4 regions of the Mangrovibacterium diazotrophicum genome follow, and region 4 is predicted to be linked to each of the others. Evidence: riboswitches for the same ligand, from Rfam matches in the RefSeq annotation. Region 4 holds a riboswitch; each other region holds the start of a gene.

Region 1 (6,113 bases), 510 kb from region 4:
AGATAGTTTTTTTCACGGATGCACACTTCGGCTTGTTTCGCTAATTCGTTGATTTTGTAATTCGTTGATATTGTTTTTAAAACGAATATGTAGTAACTTCTGATTTCAATAATTACCCTCTGTTTTAATTTAAATCGACATTTATGAGTTTCATGAAAGAATTCAAGACTTTTGCCATGAAAGGCAATGTAGTCGACATGGCGGTTGGTATCATCATCGGTGGTGCTTTTGGTAAAATTGTCGCCTCGTTTGTGAATGATGTGCTAATGCCGCCAATTGGTTTATTGCTGGGTGGTTCGAACTTCGGAGCCTTTAAATTGGTGTTGAAGGACGAAGTGGTGGATGCAGCCGGAGAAGTGGTTCAGAAAGCTGTGAGTATCAACTACGGAACGTTTCTGCAAACGACCGTCGACTTCATCATCATTGCTTTCGCGATCTTTATGATGATTAAAGCAATGAACCAGCTGAAGAAGAAAGAAGAAGCGAAACCTGCTCCACCGCCAGCTCCAAGCAAAGAAGAAGTTTTGTTAACTGAAATCCGCGATCTATTGAAGCAAAAGTAGACAGACTACCGCATACGACAAGGCACTCCTGGAAACAGCGAGTGCTTTTTGTTTCTGAAAGTAACTGATTAAAAGTGCTTCCTACTGGTTGCATTTGGTTTTGCCATTCTCTGAAATTATCCTTTGAATAGTATTTATTATTCAGATAAATCGATCTGTATATTAAAAATATTTCGTTTAGAAGGCCGATTCAGTGTGAAACCACAAAAAGCTTTGTATCTTGGTGTTAACAAACAAGAAAACTATGATCGGATTTAATAATGGTGTCTTTCAAGACCTATCCCAAATCAATATACCAATTACCAGTCTGTCGATAAACCGCGGTTACGGAGGCTTCGAGTTCTTCGAGATTATCCACGGGAGGCCTTTTTATGGCGATCGGCATTTAAACCGGTTTCGGCATACCCTGGAGCTGCTGAAACTAAAAATTTCCTACGACGATCAGTTGGACGAAATTGTGGGCGACCTGATTCGACGGAATCATTTGGAACATGCGTACATGAAGCTTTTTGCCTTGCCTCATGCAACTGCAGGCAAAGGTTTCCGCGATGCCAGTTTGTATGTTTTTCCGACGGATATGCCCGCTTTCGACCCGGTGTTGTACGAGGAAGGAGCCAGGCTGGCCTTAAAGAACTTTCGGCGGTTTATGCCCGAAGCCAAGTCGACTAGTTACCTGGCGGGGCAATTTTGGATGGACGAACAGACGGATGATCGGGTGGTGGATGTGCTGTTTCACAACGGGTATTCGGTGCAGGAAACCTCGCGGGGAAATGTTTTTGTGGTGAAGGACAATACGGTGATTACGCCGGCCGATGACGTATTAATGGGAGTTACCCGTGGGCTGGTCATCGAGTTGTTGGCACATCACGGTTTGTTGCATGCCGAGGCGGAAGTGAGCCTGGCATTGCTCAACGGCGCCGACGAGGTGTTTCTTTCGAGCACGACCAAACATATTCTTCCGATCGTTCAGATTGACGGACGAAAGGTGGGTAAAGGCACCCCCGGGCCGGTGACCAGAGAACTAATCCTAGCTTTTCAGGCTTTAAAGGATGCGTTTTGATAGAACACTTTTGTTCGTTTTAGGCTAAATTTGCCGAAAAACAAAATCATGGAAAACTTCAGGAATACCCTCATTCAGATTACCCAAAAAGGAATGGGACAGGGAGATGATGAACTTGGTCTCGTACTGCTCAAAAACTATTTGACATTGTTGGCCGAAGAAAGCGAAATGCCCCGCGTAATTGCTTTTTACAATGGCGGCGTGCAGCTCATTTGCAGTGGATCGCCGGTGATTGAACAGCTGAAAGTTCTGGAGAAAAAAGGTGTCCGTTTGCTGGCCTGTAAAACCTGCCTGAAATACTACGACCTGTTGGAAAAAAGGGAAACCGGTATTGAAGGGACCATGATGGACATTATTGAACTTCAGAAAGTAGCCGAAAAAGTCATCAACCTCTAGCACGTGTAAAACGCAGATTTCGTGTATCTTTGATTGAAACCGCCCATTTTCAAAACAAGTGAAGCGCATGCAGCAAACCTGTAAAAACTGCGACAATCAATTTGAAGGAAACTTCTGCAACCAATGCGGGCAGGAAGCCGGTGTTCAGAAAATAAACCTGCGCTTTATTGGTTACGATTTGCAGCAAGGCCTGTTGAATTTCGATTCGGGTATGCTTTATACGATCAAAGAGCTGTTTACCCGCCCGGGCCATTCCATCCGGGAGTTTATCGAGGGAAAGCGCGTACATCATTTTAAGCCTGTTTCGCTGGTGGTGATCCTGGCTACCATTTATGCTTTTGTTCATCATTATTTCGGCATGCATTTGTTTACCGATTTAAGTGCCAATCAGGATGAAATTGCCCATGGAACGCTGTTGATTTACAATTTTTTCGAGGATCAATATTCGCTTTTTATCTTGTTATCGATCCCCTTTTTGGCGGTCTGCACCTTTGTTTTGATTCGAAGCCGGGGCTACAGTTTTGCCGAGAATTTGGTGATTATCACCTTTGTTTCAGCACAACGACTGGTGGTTAGTCTGGCAATGTTCCCCTTGTTATATATTTTTGAGGGGGATTACCCCGGCAAGACCGCGATTTCAAGTTTAATATCGATCGGTTTGTATTGCTGGGTTTTTGTGCAGTTGTTTTGGCAAATGAAAAAGTGGAAGGTCATTTTTCTGGCCCTGGCATCATATTGTTTGGGAATTCTTCTGTTCACACTCATTTTTGTGCTGGTCGTTTTCGCGATTTGAAGCGAATGTTCAACCCTTTCAGCGATCATTTGTTAAAATGCTAGTATCGTTTCGCTTTAATTGGATAATTTTAGTCGTTCGTTGGATAGAGAAAATAAATGAGAACAGCCATGAGTTTTAGTGCAGATTTATACAACCAGGAGTTTATCGACAAGTATTTCAAAGGATGGATCGGCGTTTCGGTAGATGTACCGGATGATCCCGACATGGAACCTTTGGTGTTTTACCTCGAAATTGAGTCAAAGTGCAATGCTTCCGGTACGCTCGTGTTTTTACATCGCTGGCAAACCTTCAGTGGTGATAAAAAGCTGCGTTTAAACCTTATTGAAGAGCCCGACGGGCACCTATCCTGCTATTTCTTTACGCCCGGCTACCCTTACTTCAAGCTGGGACGTTTCAAAAATCATGTGAATTGGGATAAGATTCGACGGTTTGTGGAACTGCAGAAAAAATATTCGGCTTACCAGGTAGTTACCCGCTACGCCGACCAAAATTACGACGTGCAGGAAGCCGAATCTCAAAACATCATCGTTTTCCTCGACAACCTCGGATTCCGCCAACGTGAAAAAGTAAAAAGCGGCGAGCTGGAATTCGAATAAGCACAAACGGTAAAAAAAAGAAAAGCCGTCCTGAGTGGCAGGAGCGGCTTTCGACTTGTTTAACGCAATTATTCGAGGTAAGGGATATCTTTGTTCTTTTCAGAATTCAAACTTCAATGGGCTTTGCCTGTACCCTGCTGTAAGGGCTCGAAAAAATGGCATAGAGCATAAAATAAACTCCGCCGGCAATTACAGCAAGTAACATGGCTAAAGCGATAAATATGTTGCTGACATGTTTTCTGATCATGGCTTAATCTTTCTAAACTTTATTCAATCTTGTTTCCTTTTCTCTTCTCGTTCGAAGATCTCATGCTATGTTGCAACTGTCCTTTTAAAACCAATTTGTGTGCCGAAAAGTAGCATCATGCGTAAGTCGCACATAATCAGTAGATGTTTGTTTTGGCATCATCGCTTCTGTTTCTCAGTTTGATAAAACGATCTCAAAATCGATAATCATTTTGCGCAACGGAGGAATATCCGGAAAGTTTGAGATGTCATTCTGAATTCATTTCGGAATTTTTTGAAATCTTGGAATAGGGTTCAAAGCCGTCAATTGTTGACCGAAAACTGTCCACGTCAGATTGAACACTGTTTACTGTAACTGATCACTTAATTGAACGGCACTTTCGACATTCTTCCACTAATTTTCCTACTTTTGAGCCAGTTTTCGGTGGCTTTGCTGCTTTCATTTAGCAAGAAGCAGCTGCCTTAATAAGGGAATCCGGTGCGAATCCGGAGCAGTCCCCGCTGCTGTAAACCTCGTAATACTTTCTGTACCATCGCCACTGTTCCGATTGCAATCGGGATGGGAAGGCCGCAGAAAGGAGGTGAGCCAGAAGACCTGCCGCAAACAACAAGTATTAACCGGATCTTCGGGGAACAAGATCGTTGGAATACACATTCCATCTCTATCTATCCCCGGATCATAATCGATTCAAGCGAAATGAATGTATTTGTTTCATGGAGCGGCGGCAAGGACTGTATGTTGGCTTTGCATCGTACGCTCAAATCAGGAAGCCACCGGGTGATGGGCTTGCTGAACATGTGCGACCGCGATTCGCAGTTATCCCGTTCACACGGGCTGAAAAAAGAACTCATCCAGCGGCAGGCCGATGCTTTGGGTTTGCGTCTCATCCAACCCGAAACGCGCAACGGCGAGTACGAAAAAGATTTCAAAGCAGCCATTGCCGAACTGAAAGCTGAGCGTCTGGAAGGTGTTGTTTTTGGGGACATCTACCTGATGGAGCATCGAACCTGGATTGAACGTGTTTGCAGCGAAATGGGTATCGCAGCCATTTTCCCGATTTGGGGTAACACGACCAATGGTTTGGCACGCGAACTGTTATTGGAAGGCTATCAGCCGCTGGTGGTTGCTGTGCGGAATGAACCGCTGCCGCAATCATATCTGGGCCGAATTTTCGACGCGCAGATGATTGCTGAGCTGGAGGCGATGGAGGGCGTGGACATTTGTGCCGAGAATGGCGAGTTTCACAGCTTTGTGATCGACGGTCCAATCTTTCGGCATCGTGTATCCGTAAAACACGGACAGTCTTATTTCGATAAAAACCACTGGTATTTACCCTTGAATTAATGAAGAAATTGAAATTTTATTTATCCCTGTTATTTGCCCTTTTGGTGTTGTCGGGGCAGGCGCAGACGCCTAAGCGCATTATCTCGCTGGCTCCCTCGCTGACCAAAAGTCTGTACATGTTGGGCGCCGAAGATCTGTTGGTAGGCTGTACCAGTTTCTGCACCTTGCAGGATCCGGATGATGCTGAAGTGGTGGCCTCGGCCGTAAAAGTGAACCTGGAGAAAGCCATGATGCTTAAGCCGGACTTGGTATTGACCAGTTCGCTGACCAGCCCCGAAACGACACGGACTTTTGAGAAACTTGGCGTAGAAACCATGTATTTCCCTTATCCGAAATCGTACGAGGAGATGTGTCAATATTTACTTCGTTTGGGTGAAAAGATAGGCCGAAAAGAACTGGCTGAAAAGTTGGTGAAAGAGTCGCGGGCACGCTTGGCAAAGGTGATGGCTACAGTTCCAAAGACTGATCACAAGCCACGGGTGTTTATGCAGATTGGTGCCAATCCGCTGTTTACGGTGGTTCCAAATACCTTTATGCAGGACTTTATCGACTTCTCGGCTTGCGAGAACATTGCCGGTGACCTGGAAATAGGAAGCATCACCCGCGAAGGTGTGTTGGTACGCAATCCTGATGTCATTTTTGTCATTCTGATGGGCTCACTCAGCGCCGATGAGAAGGACAAGTGGGAGAGCTACAAGAGCCTCAATGCGGTGAAAAACAAGAAAATTTTTGTACTCGATTCTGAAAAAACATGCAGCCCCACGCCGCTCGATTTCGTTGATGCGCTGGAGCAAATGATTGGACTGATTTATAATTAAAAAGTCGTGAGACACGAGTATTGAGTCGTGAGTGAGAAAGTCGCAGTTTCAGTGGTCGTTTCACTTCAACGCATTGGATACTCTGTGTTTAAATGAGAAAAGAAGTCTTATTACTCGTGTCTCACGACTCAACACTAAATAAATTAAGAATGAAAAAAGGACTTGTTCACATATACACCGGAACTGGGAAGGGGAAAACGACCTGCTCGGTTGGTTTGGGTGCTCGGGCGTTGGGGCAGGGGTTTAAAGTGACCTATTGCCACTTTATGAAACGCCCTGAATTGTACGGCTAT
Region 2 (6,113 bases), 520 kb from region 4:
GCAATGCATCTGGGAATCAATACCAATGTGGCAGTCAGGGTGCTCTTTATTTTGGCCTCTTTGCTGGCGGGTATTTGTGTAGCAGTTGCCGGTGTGATCGGCTTTGTGGGCCTCATTATTCCGCACCTGTTGCGATTGGTTTTCGGATCTGACTACCGCATTCTGCTGATCAGTTCGTTTCTGTTTGGCGGGTCGTTTTTGGTTCTCTCGGATGTGGTTGCCCGAACCATTATTGCGCCCAACGAACTGCCGATTGGCGTTATTACCGGTATCATCGGCGGGGTGGTGTTTATTTTGATGATGAGCCGTAAAAAGAACCTGGTATGAGCGCAAACTTCTTCGAAATAAAGCAATTCTCCTGTGGCTATCCGTCCTTCCATTTGTCGGATATCAGCTTCAGTTTGGAGCGGGGAACTTTTGCCGGCATCATCGGCCCGAACGGATCGGGCAAAACGACCTTGTTCCGGGGCATCACCGGGACACTTTCAACCTTGGCGGGAGAAGTTCGCCTGCAGGGTAAAAATCTGAAAGAACTCTCGCTGCAAAAACGCGCGCAAAATATTGCCATTGTTACGCAAACGGTTGATGCCGGGCAAATCACTGTCGAGGATTACGTGCTGATGGGGCGCATGCCGTATCATTCACGATTTCAGTTTTTCGAGACGAAACGAGACTACGAGCTGGCTCAAAAATACATGGAGTTGACCGGTGTTTTGAAGCACAAAGACAAGCTGATGACCGAGCTCAGTGGCGGTGAGCAACAACGTGCAGCCATTGCCCGGGCATTAACACAGGAACCGGAGTTGCTTTTGCTTGATGAACCAACATCCCACCTCGATATTACCCACCAGGTACGCATTCTGAATTTGCTTCAACGGTTGAATGACGAAATGGGATTAACAGTTTTGATGGTTGTTCACGATCTCAATTTGGCTTCCGAGTACTGCGATCAGTTAATTATGTTCCGGGAGGGGAAAATATTTCTGCAAGGAAAACCGGAAAATGTACTTACTTTCGAAACGATCGAAGAGGTTTACAAGACCCCGGTAATCACCCGAATCAACCCGTATTCCAATAAACCGGTGATCTTTTTGGTTAGCGAGAAAATGATGAAGAATCGTTAAATGATGTTTCAGTGACACAATCTTTGAGAAGTCTGCTGAAAATGTTTAATTTGAGCTAAATTATTTAACTAGCATGACTATCAAAAGCGAAATCAACCTGAATTCTCCTTCTTCAGAATACCTGTCTCATTTATCGATTGACTGTGTGGTTTTCGGATTTCACGAAAACCAGTTGAAAGTGTTGTTGCTCGAGTCAAACTTCTTCGAAGAGTGGGCATTACCGGGCGGATTTGTTCGCCACAAAGAAACACTTGAGGAGGCAGCTACCCGCATTCTGCAGGAACGAACCGGAGTCGACGAAATCTTCCTGACACAATTCCGTGTATTCAGCGATCCGGAGCGGAAAAACCCCGGCTTCAAACCCGATTCGATGCAGAAAGCAGGCATCAGCATGGAGAACTTCGATTGGTTAAATCAACGCTTTTTGTCGGTTGGTTTTTATGCATTGATCGAGTTTTCGAAAGTCAACCCGCAGCCTGATTTGTATTCGTCGAAATGCGAATGGAAGAACGTTGAGGAAGTTTGCTCACTGATGATGGATCACAACGAAATTTTGGAAGCGGCATTGGAAACGCTTCGTTTGCAGTTGCGCTATCAACCAATTGGTTACAACTTGCTGCCCGAGAAATTTACCATGCCCGAGCTGCAAAAGCTCTACGAAACGATTTTGGGACGTGAACTCGATCGTCGCAACTTCCAACGTAAAATATTAAGCTACAAAATTGTGAAGCGATTGCCCGAACGCCGGACAGGTGTTGCCTACAAGGCACCTTATCTATACAGCTTCGATTTGGATGTTTACAACAGAGCACTGACGGATGGTCTTTCCGGTGATTGGTGATCGTTAGCAGAACTTGAATTTTTAAGGAATTTTAAGGACTTCATGAAGTCCGACAAAAATAATTCCTACTTTTGTCGCGGATTTGGTTCCAGCGATCCGGCAGTTGTCGGATCCGGATGAAAAGGGAATCCGGTGTAAATCCGGAGCTGTACCCGCAGCTGTAAACCTCGGTAATCTTTCTGAAACCCCTGCCACTGTTTCCAAACAAGCGAGACGGGAAGGCATCAGAAAGAGAGGTGAGCCAGAAGACCTGCCATAATCTTTTTAAGTATTAACAATAGCTTCGGGAATAAAGCTGGTGAAATAGTATAATCAGGTATTTTTCACAATTTTATCCTAAGCTCATATTCTGAAAAAAGAAATGAGAAGGTTTGTTCTATCTTTTGGTTTGTTGGCTTTTTTATCGGGTAGTTTGTTTGCCCAGGAAGAGCAATTGGCCGATTCTGTTCTCTTACACGAGGTGGCGACCTATGCCCCTTACAAAAAGTACCAGGCTGGTGCAAAGGTGGAGTCCATCCCCACTGATCAAATTGAAACTGCCCAATCGGGGGCCCTCGATCAATTATTGATGCAATTCACGCCGATTTATCTGAAGTCAAATGCAGGTGGTTTGTCAACAATCCGGATTCGCGGAACTGCTGCGGATCACACCTCAGTGAACTTTGGGGGTATCAACATCAACTCACTGACGCTGGGGCATTCCGATTTTTCGAGTGTGCCGGTCTACTTGTTCGATGGTATTGATTTGCAGTACGGATCATCCTCGGCGGTGAACGGTTCCGGTTCGATTGGTGGTGCTGTTTACCTGGGCCTGAGCAACGATTGGACGGATGGTGCCCGCGTAAAAGCAACTGTTTCGCAAGGATCGTTTGGTGAGCAATTGTATGGGGCCAAGGTGTTTGTTGGAAATGGCAAGTTTGAGTCGGTTACACGGTTGTACTATCACATGCTAAAGAACGACTTTCCGTTTACACGGCCTAGCGATGGGAAAAAGTTTGACCAGCAAAATGCGATGATCGAGAACATGGGAATGATACAGGAACTGAATTACCGGTTTAATGCGAAAGAATGGTGGAAAACGGCGGTTTGGCTGGAACACGACTGGCACCAGGTACAGGCCCTGATGAGTGAACATCCATTAAATGCAGCAGGAGAGACGCTGGATAATAAACACATCCGCATCTGGTCGGAATATGAGAACCGGAAACACGCCCTTCAATATAAAGGAGGCTTGGGTTTTGTGCATGACATGCAGCTGTACAATTCAAATGAATTGCAGAAAATCGGAACAAATCGGCTGATCGCAGAGGTGGAGGCCAAACAGGATGTGCAGGCTAACTTTGGCTACAAGTTTGGTGCAAAATATACCTACATCAAACCGAATGTATATGCTTACTCGTCGGATGATATCGACTATGAACAGCGAGCATCTTTCTACCTATCGTCTTTTTACCTGCCTTTGAATACCTTGAAGCTGACCTTGAACCTGCGTCAGGAGTTGGTGACTGATTTCAAAGCGCCTCTAACACCTTCTTTTGGAGCCGAGTACCGGTTGTTGCTTACGGATGTTTCGGCGTTTAAACTAACCGGTAATCTGGCGAAAAGCTATCGCATACCCACCTTTAACGACCGATTTTGGCCTGAAGTTGGTAACGCTGACTTGAAGCCGGAAAAAGGAATGAATTATGAGCTGGCACTCCAGTATCAATATTGCTCGGCTTCATTCCAGTCAGACATCAAAGTCAGTGGTTTTTATATGGATGTGAAAGATTGGATTGAATGGCGACCAGGAAGTGTGGGTTGGGAACCTGAAAACCGCTCTCGGGTGATTAGTAAAGGGATAGAATTTACTTCGAATAGCGATATTTTCCTGAATAAAACGACAATGAACTTTCGACTAAACTACACCTTCAACCCAACTGAAATAAAAGAAGACGAAGTTTCGAGTTTGGTTGGGACCGAGCTGATTTATACGCCTAAACACATGGGGAATGCGTACCTGATGGCGAAACGGGGACTTTGGTCGGCTTTTGCGGATGCCGTATACACGGGCGAGCGTTTGGCAGATCATACCGGTAACGCTTTATCACCTGATGGAACGGTTTTGGATGCTTATGTTCTGATGAATTGTGGCGTGTCACGCGGGCTGAAAATAAAAGGTCAGGATTTTAAACTGAGTTTTGCGATCAATAACCTGTTGGATAAAGATTATCAAAATCAGCCAGACTATGCTATGTGGGGGCGAAACTATCGTTTCACCCTTTCTACGGATTTAAATTTCAATAAAAACAAATAGAGATACATCATGAAAAAATTACTTAAACTTTTACCTTTCTTTTTGGCCTCAGTAGCTTTGTTTAGCTCATGTTCCGACGACGATGATGACAACGGAGATTCATCATACAGCGATCAGATTGAAGGTGCTTACATTGTGAACTATGGTGGCTACGGAGTTGGATCTTCGTCAATCACAAAGTACAATTATACCGATGACGAAGTAACGCAGTACTATTACCAACTTCAGAATGATTATTCACCAATTACTTCAGCTCCTCAATTTGCGTACAATTACGATGGGACAATTTATTTAATGAATAATGAGCCTGACAATATTATTTTAGTAAATGAGCTTTTCGTTATCCAGGACACCATCACAACATCAATCGTGAAACCACGTGCCTGTGCAGGATACGGTGACTACCTGTACATTTCTTGCTGGGGAGCAAATCCGGATTGGGTTGATTTGCCAGACAGTTACATCGTAAAATACAACGTACTGACGGGCAACGTAGAAGAAACAATCAGTTTGCCGGGAGGTCCAGAAGGACTTCAAATCTCGAACGGGAAACTGTATGCGGCACTGAACTACAGCCAATCGGTTGCAGTTATAGATTTGACGACAGAAGCTATCAGTTACATCGAAACTCCGGCAGTTGCAAGCAGCTTAATAAAAGATGACAGTGGAAACCTTTACGTTGCTTTGATTAGTTCATATACACACGCTGCAACACAAACTGGTTTGGGTTACATCAATACTACAACAGATGTATTAACGGTTTATGATTTGGATAATGTGAGCACTGCTTACGCTTCGGTTATTGCGTTAAGCAAGGATGAGACGAAAGTATACGTTGTAGCTGCGAGCTATGATGCCAGCTGGAATTTGGTTGGAGGAGTGCAAATTTTCGATGTTGCTTCGGGTGCTTTTGAATCAACAGCCTTATTGAGTGATGTTACTGGTATCAACGGTGTATCTGTGAATCCAGAAAACGGAGATATTTATGTGTTTGTAAGCAACGGTAGCACCACAAAGGGTACAATGCAAATTTACAGTGCAGACGGAACTTACGAGGATACGAAGACAGTCGGTGCAGCGCCAGCTATGGCTTTGTTTTTAGACTAGTATAAATTGACTATAAATGCGAATGCTACCCTTGTTTTGCAGGGGTAGTGTTCGTGTTTCAATAAAAAACCAAAACAAACCCAAAATGAGACTAACCGCATTTTTATCAACCGTTGTGCTGATGTTGACCATCAGCCTGGCAGCAGTGGCCGGTAAATCCCGGTTCGTGACAGTTGAAATTAACTACGGCGAGCAAAAGAAAACAGAAACAGTTCAGGTTGAATGTCAGGAGAAAATGACTGCTCTCGAAGCCTTGCAATATGCCGCCGATGTTAAAACGCACCCGGTCAGCCAGTATGTTTTTGTAACCGGTATTAATGGCGTGAATGGTGTCCGTGGTGAAATGGCCTGGTACTACACCGTTAATGGGGAGAAGCCGAAACTGGCCATCAGCCAAATCGTAAAACCCGGCGATACCATCAGCTGGCGCTACGTGGAGGATGTTTGCTCCTGCACGGTTGATAAGAAGTGATCAGTCGCAGTGTTCAGTTTTTACCTTGTGAAAATCATTACCCGCTGTGGTTAAAAGAAGTCATGAGTCATGAGATGCGAGTCGCGAGTTGAAACGGTCATTTGTGGTCATTCAATTGTCATTGAGTAGTCATTAATGGTCATTAGTTGTTGTACCCTGTGCAACTCGTTAGTTAAAAGAAACTAACGAGACTCGAGTAACAAGTATAGAATTTTTTTCTCATATCTCACGACTCATGACTAGCGACTCAAGACTACTTTTGGGAACTTTAAA
Region 3 (6,113 bases), 1.9 Mb from region 4:
TCCAAATATTTTTCAACCTGCTCACGAATCCACTTTTTATCCGAATACAGATTGCTGAGGCCGAAAGCCACTTCCTCGTAAACCGATGGAGCCACCAACTGGTTATCGCTTTCCTGAAAAACAATGCCCACTTTTTGCCGCAATTCCCGTAACGCTTTTCTGTTGTACCGGTATTCTTTTCCCCGATAGTGGAGCTCGCCATTCGTGGGTTTATAAATTCCATTCAACAAAAGCAGCAAGGTTGATTTTCCGGCACCATTGGCACCCATCAAGGCAATTTTTTTGCCCTCGGGAAGCGCCAGGTCAACTTCAGCTATTGCCTGCTTTCCTGTTGGGTAGCTATAGCTTGCTGCTTTTAGTTCAATCAAGTTACCAGCCATAGTTGCAGCAAATTAAAAGGAAGGCGCCAGCCAAGGAGGCCAGTCCCACCGGAAGGAATAACTGAGAGAACGCAAATTGCCGTTCTTCCTGTAGAAAGCAATAATTTTCTCCGGCACAGCGCGCTTGCAAGGCCGTTTCCAGCTGTTTGGCATTCTGCATGGATTTCTGAAATACAGCAGCCATTAAGCTGGCAAAAAGCGGAATCCGTTTCCCGTTTCCGGAGTAGCCCAAACGGCATTTTTGAGCCCGATACATTTCGAAACTCGTCTGGCGAAGATTCTCTATAAACTTGAATGTGATCACGAATAAATCGATGAACAAGGCCGGAATCCGGCACTTTCTCATTAGTTCTGCCAATTCTGAAATCGTGTTCGTCAGCAAGATGAAATACAGAATGCTGATGAGCGCTAAACTTCGACTGAGCAGCAAGCTTGCCAGTTGTAATCCGCCTGATGAAAAGCCAATTGGCAATTGCCCGACGGTGAAGAAGGCTTGCTGAGCCGGAATTTCGAGTGCAATCACGAAACATCCTGGCAGAATAAAGGCAACCGGAATGCGGTATAGTCGAGTCAAGTTTGACAAGCTAATCCGGGTAATTCCCAATAAGCCAATATTGATCAGCGCAAACATGGCCCAGTCGAAATAGACCGAACCGGACACCAGGGCCAAAACCATAGCCGGAGCCCAATAAAGAGCCCGAACGGCAGGCGACAGCTGTTGCAAGCGGTGATCGTGTTTATAGATCTCAGTAATCCACATTAAGCTTTCTTTTTGCTTTGCTTCCAAACGAAATAAGCGATAACACTGAGCCCGATGATAGCCTGAAGAGCAAATAACACCGGCTCGGCCCAAGGCTGGTTAAACTCGATTAAATGCTTGGCCCATGGCTGATACTGGGGGGCTATTTGCTGAATCAGTTCAACCGACTGATCGTCGCTTCCCGAAAAATTGGGAAACAGATCGGTTGCTAAAAATTGGATTAGCAAAACCAGCAGACAACCGCTAAGCAGGTAGATGACTGTTTTTCGTTTCATAAAGATTCGGATTGAGTTCTTGAATTTCTGCTTTATTGGTTCGCTGTATGTATTGAAAGGCCAGTACGGTAAAGACCGATTCGATGATGGACAAAGGCAACTGGGTTACCGCAAAAATGGATAGAAACTTGATCAGATTGCTATTAAATGCTGCCGTTGAATCTGCAAATGCGACGGCCAGTTGCGCCGATGTGCAGCTGTAAATAACCAGGTTTGATACAAATGATGCTCCACCAACAGCGAGCCATTGCGGAGTTTTTACTCCCTTCAGCAAGCGGAAAACCCACACCGCCGAAAAAGCACCGCAAACGGCCATTGAAAAACCATTTGCTCCAAGCGTAGTCAATCCGCCGTGAGCGAGCAACAATGCTTGAAACAGCAACACGATTAGGCCAACGACCGACATGCATGACGCTCCAAACAACAAGGCACCAAGCGCAATGCCGGTTAAGTGTGAACTGCTTCCGGCGACCGAGGGTAACTTCAGCGAGCTCAGAATAAATACATAGGCTGCAACTGCTGCAAAAAGCAATTTGGCGTTGGGATGCTCGCTAATTGTTTGCTTGAGCCTGGAAAAGCCGGCGATGAGAACCGCCAGGTAAACGGCCCACCAGACAATGCACCATGAGGCAGGCAGAAAACCTTCGGCAATATGCATGCTGTTGGCCACTCCCGGAAGGAAGATACCAAGCCCGAGATACGCGACTCTTTTCTTAGTCATCAGGCGATCTCCTGTACTTTTCGGTACATGATTTCGGCCATCAAAGGTTCTCGGCCGATGGGCTTGCCAAAGTGAAAATCTAATTGCGGGTGTTTCACTTTCAGCTGAGCCAGAATTTCAGGAATGTCTTCTTTGATGTGATTGCCATTGAACAGGAAGTAGGGGATAACCACCACCCGGACGACATCGGATTTAGCGATTTCGGCAACAACTTCTTCCAAAGATGGAGAAGCCAACTCCATATGAGCGCCAAATACGTTCTGACCATCCATTTTTTCTTTCAACAAGGCAACAATGAAGTTGAAATCTTCAACCGCCTGAATGGATTTACTACCATGACCAAGAATAACAACAGCTTGCTTTTGCATTTTTTACTATTTAAATTTTAAAAACTAGTCAAAAGCAATGCTTGGGAAATAGCTAGAAATGTACTTCTCAGCTTATACAAAAAAGTAAGTAAATGAATTCCAAACCTGGTTGTCCATTTGCTTTTATTCCCGAAAGCATTGTAATATTAATTGTGGCAGGTCTTCTGGCTCGTCCGTTTTCGAGGCCTTCCCATTCGGCAAATCCGAACAGTGGCAAGAGTATTCCCGAAAAACATTTAATGGACTTACAGCTGCGGGTACAGCTCCGGAATTTTCTATAAAAGAAGCACCGGATTCCCATATTAAGGCTCCTCCTGTGACTGGAGGAATCCACCAACTGGAGGCAAATCTATATAAAAAAGGGCTTGAAAAAGTGTATTAATGCAATTATTTTATTGTTTATAATAAGATGCGGATATCTGCAATAGCTGCTATTTAACTGACAATTAAACGAAACAATCAGTTGACTGGTCTTTATTCAAAAAAATTAAGGTGTCGGACGGTTTACATTCTATGTTGGTTTGAAGGATTGAAATACAGCGAATGTGCTGATCGGTTGGGAATATCTGTTAAAACGGGGAAAAATCAAATGGCAATTGCTATAAGGAAGCTGCGAGGGAAGATTGTTCGCTATAAGTTTGCTCGTGTTCTACCTCTTTTTGATTCTTAGGTTTTCCTGGAACGAATTAATGATAAAGTCTGAGAAAACGATAAGGTTGTTTACCCATATTAGTTACTTTTTTTCAAAGAATAGCAGGTAGGGGAAGTTAGTCTCATAGGTGTCTCATTTCGGTATTTTGAGATGGTTTAGTTTTACCGTTTTATGCACATAGAGAGACTGTCATGATCAACCATCTGTAAGCACAAAAAAAATGCCTATAGTCCAATGACTTATAGGCATTTTTTGTAAGCTAGGATGGTTCGATTCGAATCCGATCCGATGGATGTTATTACATCCGTAATTTATTAAGATCTATTTTTGAGCAATATTAAATCCTGTAATTTCAACCTTCGGTTCCTCTCCGTTGGTGTCTTCATTTTTCAAATTCACTGTAATCTCTTTTTCTTCTCCAGGCATTAGCGAGACATAATTATCACTATAGAATGTCGGAAGGATCCGTTCTCCGGATTTTGTACCAACCACGTTTAACCGAACCATGAGCGCCGGCGTATCTGATGTGTTTTTCAAGATGGTTGTAAGCGACCAGGCTTCGTTCGATTTCGATACGGTAGTACTGTTTTCTAAATTCACTTTAGGCAAGTTATTTAGCGCCTGGTAATTTCCTTCTTCCAAACTACGCCAGTAAAAATTATCCGAAATTACCTTGTCGCCGTCAGTTAATGTGAGTTTTATAAAATGAACTTCAGACAAGTTTGCTGGAAATTCCAGTTTAAAGCATTTTTCGGTTGAGTCTTCATCGCTATCGATTGTGGAGTCAGATTCCCAAACAATAGCCCCATCCATATTGATGAGTTCAGCTTTAACGGCAAGCCCGGTTCTATCCCGTCCATAATTATTTACGACCTCAATTTCGTCTGTAACCGGATTCCATTGAATATGTATCGGTTCACAAGCCTTTTTAACGCCAAAGTAGGCTGCGGTTGGCTCGAAGTAGTAATCGTAGGTTTGCCATACCATCGAAGGCCAGGCCGAGTGGCTCATCCACAATAGCAGGCCTTTCCGGTATTGGCTCCTTGCTTCAAACATACCCCGGTAGCCTTCATAGTTGATCCACTGGGCGAGTTCCGTAAATTCTTGTGCGTCGTTTGCTTTTCCAAACGCTTTCTCAATTATCTGGTTAAACGAAGCTGCTCCTTGTGCTCCTTCCAAACAATAGTCGTGAACGCCCCACAACCTGTTTTGCGGCCACAGAGCGGAATCCGGTAACGTTTGCTTTAAGCTTTCATAAGTCATCACGTTGGGCATTCCTCTTTCGCTATGGAATTTATCCAGCCCGTTAATGGTATAATATGTTTTTACAGGAAGGGCGCGGTAGGGACCCTCGCCACTTACAACTCCACGCGACGAATGTGAAATGTAATGTAGCCCCGGATGTTGGTTAGAAACCAGGTTGTTTAAGGCAGTGTCCAGTGACATGGGCGGATTACCTTCATTCCGGCCACAATAAATGGCGATGGAAGGGTGGTTTCGAATTCGTTTCACCATATCTGTGGCATTTTCCATAAACATGCCATCGTTATCCGGATCCGGTCCGTCCCAAGGGTTGGCCAGCCAAAAATCCTGCCAAATCATGACGCCATATTTGTCACATGCTTCGTACAATTCATCATCACCGATTTGCCCTACCCAGTTGCGAATCAACGTAAAATTCATATCGGCGTGATAGGCCACAGCAATATCATATTCTCTGCTGCGGTAGTTCAGGTTCGATTCAGAGAATCCCCAGTTGCCACCACGGCCAATAAAACGTCTGCCATTGATGAATAAACTCAATATTCCGTTTTCTTCGGTGTAGCTCATTTCGCGTACACCTGATTTGAATTCTTTGGAATCAGTGACAGTTCCACCTACCTCAAATTTCAGGTTAACATCGTATAGGTTCGGACTTCCGTATCCTTTGGGCCACCAAAGTTTTGGATTTTCAAAATGCAGGGAAGGACAATTCGAAGGATTTAATTCGACCGACTTAACTTCGTTAGCTTTGAGCGAGATATTCTTTTCGAAAGCAATATCTCCATAATTGCCTTTCAACACGCCTTCGATGTTTTCGGATGAATTATTTCGAAGCGACACTTCCACATTAATATCTGCAGCTGAGGTATCGGGTAGTGCTAAATCAGTTGAAACAAATGGATCTTCGATGCTAACCGGCCCAACGGTTGATAAGAATACATCGTTCCAGATTCCAATGTTCCGGCCACGGATGGTTGGAATCCAGTCCCATCCAATTGACGCATGGAATGTTGGGTTATCAGCGCCCAAAATACCACCATTTTTATCCGGGGTCTTTTGAGTTTGCTCTTTAATCACACCGGGGTTATCATTTTTGTGAATCAAAACGGCCAATGAATTCTTTTGTCCGGGCGTAATTAAATCGGTAACATCAAATTTGCCATGGATAAATGCACCTTCAATTTTTCCGGCATTTTTACCATTCACAAATACATCGGCCTTCCAGTTTATGCCATCAAAATTCAAAAACAGTTTATCGTTTTTAAAATTTGCAGGAACCTCAAATTCGTTGCGGTACCAAAAATCAGAATAGAAAAACGATTCCGAAATCATGAGTTGGTTATCACTATAATTGGGATCGGGCAGGGCTCCGATGTTTACATAACTCGTTAAAACGGTACCCGGCACGGTTGCAGGAATCCAGCTTGAATCGTCAAAGTCTTTTTGCGAGATCGCAGCGCCTGTGCCTTCAACTTCTGAGGCTCGTTGTAACTTCCATTCACCTCTCGTTAAGCTCAGGTTTGAGTTCGAAGTCGATGTTGGTGCTGCTTTGGGAGTCGGAATTAAGCCTCCTTTTCCAAATACTTCCAGTTCGCTTAAGATAATCTTTTCGCCAGGAGCGGTCTCCATATTAACCCGTACGTACCTGCCATCAACAGGACTGTCAAGTTTAATTTCATTGGATAGCTCGTCGG
Region 4 (6,113 bases):
ACGTCCCAGCACCCGGCGCGGAATGATTTCCACATCCACCACCTTGCCATAGCCGTCGTATTTGGGTCGAACTCCGAGCAGGTACATGATCTGCGCTTCCATAATTCCTTCGTTGCGGATACATTCCGTCGACCACAGGTTGAAGGTCACCTTGTCCGGAAACTGACCGTCGTGTTTCACGTTATAGTCTGAAATGAAATCTTTCGCCAGCTGCGTTCCGGCTTTATAAACTGACTCCGACGGAAGGTGCGACGGGTCGAAGGCGTAAAAGTTTTTCCCCGTTGGAAGGGCATCAGGGTTGCGGATGGGGTCGTTCCCCGATCCCGCTTCAATGTATTGGCCGTTCAGGGCAGCTATCAGGGCGTCCAACTCGGCTTTTCCGGTTGCCTGCAGTTTCTGGCGAATGTTGTTCAGCCAGTCCTCTTTGGCTTTTCCGCTCAGGTGGTCCTGTTGCGAAGCAATCGCTTTGGCCGTTTCTTCCAGGTACTTCGGAGCCGGGCTCTCGCCAAAGGAGTGCAGCCCCATCGGGCTTTCCTGCTCCAGAATTTCTTCCACGTAATGCTCCAGCAGCTGAAAATCTTTCTCTTCCTTAATTTCCGTCAAGCCCAAATCCTTCAGCACGCCCGCCGCTTTGGCTTTCTCGTTAATAGCGGCCAGCTTGGCTTGCGACAGCAGCTTACTCTTCGACTCAGCCACTTCGTACTCCGACATCAGCCGCGCAAGTTCTTTCACCTCGGGGTTAAGTTGAAGGCGGGTAAACGGCGGCGTCATGTGGGTCAGGATGATGGCGCCGCTCCGTCGTTTGGCCTGCAGCCCTTCACCCACATCATCCATAATGTAGGGGTAAATGTTGACCATGTGCCCGATCAGCGCCTCCGAAACATCCGATTCGCTCAGCCCTGTTTCCTTACCCGGCAGCCATTCCAGCGTACTGTGCGTTCCGATGTGCACCACCGCGTCTGCATGAAAGCTGTGCTGCAAATACAGGTAGAAGGCCAGGTACTGGTGGTGAGGCGGCAGCGTAATATCGTGGTGCATCACATCAATGCCCTGCGTCCACCCGCGAACAGGTTGCGGCATCAGCAACACGTTTCCGCAGGGAACAGCCGGCAGCACAAAGAAGCGTTCCTTTTTGCTGTTCTCCCAGGTCATGATCGAGGTCGTATCGGGCAAGCCCCAGTGGTGTTCCACTTCGGCAACCAGCTTGGGCGAAAGTTCACTCAGCCATTTTTTGTAGAGGCTGATGGGCACCAACACGGCTTTGCCCGATTGGGCCAGCTTGGCCGTTTCGGCAGGCGCCCAGTCGCCCACATTGCGCCCGTGTTCCATCACCTGCTTGTAAATATTGTCTTCGCGAATATCCATTCCGCCCAAATCGTAACCTTCGGTCTGCATCCGGTTCAGCATGTTGTGCAAACTTTGCGGCATCACGTTCAGGTAGCTCGCTCCCAGCGATTCCTTGCCCGGCGGGTGACTGTAGTAAATCAGCGCGACCCGTTTTTTGCTGTTGGGTTTGGTTTGAAGCAGGTGAAAGGCCTTCACCCGATCCACGAAGCGTTTCAACTGCCGTTGGGCCGGCACTTTTTCCTGTGCCCCGGTGGCCGGGTCAAAATCCTTCACCGAAGTCACGATGGGCTGAATCATCCCCGATTGCTCCGGAATGCTGAGCGCGTTCGTCCGTTTATACAGGGCGATACCGGTTTCACTGTCTTCCCAGGCTTCCAGCGTATCATTTACCTGCACCAGGTTGATGACCGGAACATTCAGCTCTTTGAATGTCTCGCGCTGCAAATCGGGGTTCACGCCCAACCACGACGACATGCCGGCAACTACTGAAAGCAATGGCTTTCCATCCTGGCGGAAAAAGTAGGTTTTCAACTCGTCCAACGGAACCTGACCGAAATACGGCAATACATTGAAACCGGCCTCTTCCAGCTTTTGAATGTGGCTGTTCACCGACTCCATCTGCTCCGACAGGATATCGCTGCGCCAGATGTTGAGCCCCACCCAGGGGTTGCCCGCTTCCTGCGTCCGGCGATGAGCCTGGTAGTCAGCAAGTGTGCTGTAAAACTGACCATCTTCCGTGTTGTATAAACCATATTCAGGAATTTGCAGCACCTGTTGCTTTGCCACCGGGTAGGCCAGGTCGGTTCGCAGCTTTTCGAGCACCATGCGCTTCAGGTTCTCCCTTCCCGACTGGCTGTAGAAATCCAGCACCTGCGCATCGTAGTTTAGCTGCACGCCCTCGGGGCTGTCGGCGAGTTTATCTGCACCGACAGCGTAGATTTTCGCACCATGCCGGCTTGCCTGTTTAAGCTCTTTCACCGCCTGGCTAACGATCTCGGCATGAAGTACGTCCGCAAAAATCAGATCACTTTCAGCAACAAACTGTTTTTCCTGCTGGTAATAACGGGAGTACGGAAACACCCGCACTTCAATCGGCTTTCCATCCTTCGTTGCAACCTTAATCGCCTCCGCAGCCCGCTCTCCAAGCTGCGTGTACGAGTCGGACAGCAGCAGCGACACCCGCAACGGCTTTGCTTCGGCCACAGTGCGACTGCTAAAAGCAAGTTGCAACAGCATAGCGAGCAGTAAAATCGTGTATTTTGTTTTATTCGTTCTCAGGCACATAAATAACCTTTCCATTTTCGAGTTGGTAAGCCGTTCCCAAGCGGAGCCCTTTTCCCTCGGCTTCCTGCGGGGTGACTTTCTCAATTTTCACATCTTTTCCTTTCTTGGTGATGATCTGCATCTCGCCATTGGCGCCTTTCTTGGTAATCGTCACTTCCGAATTTGGGTCGAACATGTCGACCATATTGAAGGCCATGAACAAAGCGAAAATGAGCGCGACGATAAAGACCACACTGGCATCGAACAGGTTGGCAACACCGCTCATTGGGTCGTCGTCCAGCCCGTCTTCCGCCCTCTGCGTTTGTCTGTTTAATATGCGCATGCTTAGTTGAATTGATTGTGTTTAACTTCCGATGATTGTTTCCCCTGAAAGTGACCATGCGCCTTCAGGTTGAGCAGCGCTTTCTCGGCAACAACCTCGCAATGCAGGCGGTCGGCGTTGTACCAGTTCTGCCGGATCATCACCAGCACATAGGCAACCAATCCGCAAGCCAGACCGATGATGGTTGTGGTGAAGGCCGTAACCATGTTCACCGACATGACCATCATATCGCCCTGCGACAGCGATGCCAATGCCGTTCCCATCGGAATCAGGGTTCCCATCAGCCCCAGCGTCGGACCGGCTTTGATGGCCAGCCGCAGTAATTTCAACGAATGATTCTGCTTCATTTCCCACAGGCGCAGGTACTGCACGACTTCAATCTCGGCCAGCTCGACGCCGGGCTTCGATGCAAAAATCAACTCCAGTTGTTGGTTGAAACTGGCACCGGCTTCGAATGTCTTCGAACGGCGTACACGATAAAGGCGCAGGCTCTGCCCCGCCTGAAAAATGAGCCACAGGCCGCAAAGCACAATGCAGATCATTACAGGCACCAACAGCAATGTGGACGCCTGGTATAAAAGAGATTCCAGAAATTTCATCTATGATTTGTTTTGAGGTGTTTTTAAATAACCAAGGAGGAAGACAAGCAGCAAAATGCCCGAAAGGATCCAACCATTCACGGTTTCGTAAGCTGTGGAGATCGGTTCCAGATCCGGTTTCTGATCGGCTCCGGCGAAAAGTTGCAGCGTTTCCGTGAATTGAAAAGCGGCCAAAATAAAAAGCAGAATGAGCGCAACCCGTAGCAATTGCAACTTCTTATTCCGAACCAGCACAAGCGCCAGCGCCGCTGTCAACACAAGCACAATTAACTGCCACATCAACGCCCGGACCTCCCGCTCCATTCCCATTTTCACCAGGTAAGTACCCAGAAAAACGGCGTAGTAAATCGTACTTCCAAGCGTCGCGTAGGCCGAAGCTCGTCCCAGTTGCCAAGCCGTCAAAATTGCCAGCACCAAAAAAGGAGCCGAAACCACAAATGCCGGAATTCCTTCTTGAAACAAGATAGTTGCACCGAGGAAAAACAAGCTCAAGAGCGTCCAGCCAAATGCGGACCAAAGTGCCGTGCCTCGTTTTATCACAAGCGTATTCAAATTGCTGCAACCAGCAACAATACCAATGACGGTTAGAGCATCGATGCCCAAATTCAAATTGTTGATCATGTCCTGTTTGTTCGTTTCAAATCACACAAACAACAATATTCCGTCTATCAGAAAGTATAAAATTGGTTTCTGTTACAGCTGCTCTAACTCCCGAAAGCGTGGAATACTGTCGTCGTTTATGGCAGGTCTTCTGGCTTGTTCCGTTCAAAAAAGCCTTCCCGTTTCATTGGAGTTGAAACAGTGGCATCTTTTTTTTGAACACAAATGGAACTTACAGCTGCGGGTACAGCTCCGGAATTCCGGGATTTTTCATCACCGGGCACCGGATTCCCTTTTCATCCGAAACTCGTGAAAGATTCGGGAACCATAACGGCACAAAAATAGAAATTCTGGATTCTAATGGAGAAACAAAATTGAATTCGTGGGAAAATTTAAGATAACCCGCCTATTTTGAAACCGAGGAACTGACGGTCATTGCAGGTGAATTTTTCAAGCTTTGCAGGACGACACAGTAGCGCTCTGTCAGCTCAACCAGCTTCGATACTTTCTCCGGATCGGCAGTTGTATCCAAGTCGAAAAACAACCGGATACCGGAAAAACCAACCGGAGCCTCTTTCGAAACACCAAGCGTTCCCCGGAAATCGAGATCGCCTTCTGCCCGCACAACCGCATCCTTCAGCTCTACACCAATGGCTGTCGCCACGGCATTCAGCGTTACTCCGGCACAGGCAGCCAAAGCCTCGAGCAACATATCGCCCGAACAAACAGCCATTCCATTCCCTCCCGTTGCCGGGTGCAATCCGGCGGTTACCAACGCTTTCCCCGTCTCCACACGGCAACTAATGCCATCGGCCAATCGAGCCTGCGCTTTCAAGGTAACCATCGCGGTATCTGGCTCTTCTTTGTATTTTGTTTTCAAAGGCGACTGCAGCCTTCTCAATTCTTCTGCATCCATAATGGTTTAGTTGTTTCAGTTTGACTAAAATGAAACCGGAACCTATAAAAGGCTCCGGCCAATCTCACTCACATCCTCATCAATACAAAACGCCTATGGTTTAATATTTTGATTCATATGAAACGTGTTGTGCGGGTCGTATTTTGCTTTAAGCTTTGCCAATCGCTCGTAGTTGACACCGTAAGCTGCTTTAATCCGGTCGTTTTCTTCTTCGGTCATAAAGTTCACGTAAGCCCCTCCCGACGCAAACGGAGCTGATGCTTTGAAGAAATTGCGGGACCAGGAGACACACTTTTCATCTTCGCTTTGGGTTTCCCACCGGCCGTGAACATTCATAACAAACTTCATGTCGCGGGCACTGTAGGCCGTGGCATCAGCAGGAACTTCGTTCATTTTACCTCCGACGACCCCGATAAAGATCTCGCAGTGCGGCGATGGTAGTTTGCCCGTGTATTCAATCATGGCATCAAACAAACCATCTTGCAGGTGTGTGAAATTATGCGACTTCCAATAGTTCCGGAAACCAGGGGTTAGCAGTGGATCAAACGCCTGCTGCCAGCCGATGTAGGGAACCATTCCCAGATGTTCACCGACCGGAGTGCCAAAATCACGGATCGGGGCAGCCAGTTTCTCTCCGTGAGCACTGTCGCCAAAATAGCAGGTCGCCATTATTACGACCTCCGTTCCATGAACCGACTCCGGCAGGAACGGCAGCGGGGGTGCTTTACGCATGACTACCCAAGTGTTAAATTCGTCGGGTGTTGACAGAATGAAATCGCGGTATTTGTGTAAAACCTGTTTTGCCTGTGCAATGGGAAATACGGTTAAACCGGCATACACTTCGGTGCCAATATAATTCAGGTTAAATTCGAACTGGGTGACAATTCCGAAGTTTCCGCCACCACCGCGAACTGCCCAAAACAGGTCTGCATTTTCATTATTACTGGCATGGAGCTTTTCACCTTCTGCTGTGACCATATCTACTGAAGCCAGACTATCGATGGTCATCCCGTATTTACGCGACAACCAGCCGAATCCGCCACCG

Evidence for each region. A riboswitch is a leader RNA that binds a small molecule or an ion and turns the genes downstream of it on or off. The one in region 4 is predicted to bind cobalamin.
Region 1: another riboswitch for cobalamin. It lies ahead of BC643_RS13165 (Dph6-related ATP pyrophosphatase); the one in region 4 lies ahead of BC643_RS11225 (hypothetical protein).
Region 2: another riboswitch for cobalamin. It lies ahead of BC643_RS13195 (TonB-dependent receptor plug domain-containing protein); the one in region 4 lies ahead of BC643_RS11225 (hypothetical protein).
Region 3: another riboswitch for cobalamin. It lies ahead of BC643_RS03540 (sirohydrochlorin chelatase); the one in region 4 lies ahead of BC643_RS11225 (hypothetical protein).

What each region holds. Positions count from the first base shown of each region.
Region 1 covers NZ_RAPN01000001.1:3,347,227-3,353,339, forward strand. The annotation lists gene mscL (large-conductance mechanosensitive channel protein MscL) at 144-563, shown strand; gene BC643_RS13145 (aminotransferase class IV) at 808-1,623, shown strand; gene BC643_RS13150 (DsrE family protein) at 1,672-2,019, shown strand; gene BC643_RS13155 (DUF3667 domain-containing protein) at 2,087-2,812, shown strand; gene BC643_RS13160 (hypothetical protein) at 2,923-3,411, shown strand; gene BC643_RS23400 (hypothetical protein) at 3,518-3,658, opposite strand; cobalamin riboswitch at 4,063-4,274, shown strand; gene BC643_RS13165 (Dph6-related ATP pyrophosphatase) at 4,355-5,002, shown strand; gene BC643_RS13170 (ABC transporter substrate-binding protein) at 5,002-5,820, shown strand; gene BC643_RS13175 (cob(I)yrinic acid a,c-diamide adenosyltransferase) at 5,970-6,113, shown strand, end outside.
Region 2 covers NZ_RAPN01000001.1:3,354,537-3,360,649, forward strand. The annotation lists gene BC643_RS13180 (FecCD family ABC transporter permease) at 1-327, shown strand, start outside; gene BC643_RS13185 (ABC transporter ATP-binding protein) at 324-1,124, shown strand; gene BC643_RS13190 (NUDIX hydrolase) at 1,198-1,965, shown strand; cobalamin riboswitch at 2,032-2,237, shown strand; gene BC643_RS13195 (TonB-dependent receptor plug domain-containing protein) at 2,327-4,261, shown strand; gene BC643_RS13200 (YncE family protein) at 4,271-5,368, shown strand; gene BC643_RS13205 (DUF4430 domain-containing protein) at 5,454-5,840, shown strand.
Region 3 covers NZ_RAPN01000001.1:894,983-901,095, reverse strand. The annotation lists gene BC643_RS03560 (energy-coupling factor ABC transporter ATP-binding protein) at 1-380, opposite strand, end outside; gene BC643_RS03555 (energy-coupling factor transporter transmembrane component T family protein) at 370-1,140, opposite strand; gene BC643_RS03550 (energy-coupling factor ABC transporter substrate-binding protein) at 1,140-1,415, opposite strand; gene BC643_RS03545 (energy-coupling factor ABC transporter permease) at 1,384-2,136, opposite strand; gene BC643_RS03540 (sirohydrochlorin chelatase) at 2,136-2,504, opposite strand; cobalamin riboswitch at 2,642-2,857, opposite strand; gene BC643_RS23720 (sigma factor-like helix-turn-helix DNA-binding protein) at 2,968-3,174, shown strand; gene BC643_RS03530 (glycosyl hydrolase 2 galactose-binding domain-containing protein) at 3,478-6,113, opposite strand, start outside.
Region 4 covers NZ_RAPN01000001.1:2,838,988-2,845,100, forward strand. The annotation lists gene BC643_RS11210 (cobaltochelatase subunit CobN) at 1-2,646, opposite strand, end outside; gene BC643_RS11215 (DUF2149 domain-containing protein) at 2,612-2,953, opposite strand; gene BC643_RS11220 (MotA/TolQ/ExbB proton channel family protein) at 2,956-3,552, opposite strand; gene BC643_RS11225 (hypothetical protein) at 3,553-4,173, opposite strand; cobalamin riboswitch at 4,277-4,496, opposite strand; gene BC643_RS11230 (OsmC family protein) at 4,559-5,068, opposite strand; gene BC643_RS11235 (FAD-binding oxidoreductase) at 5,162-6,113, opposite strand, start outside.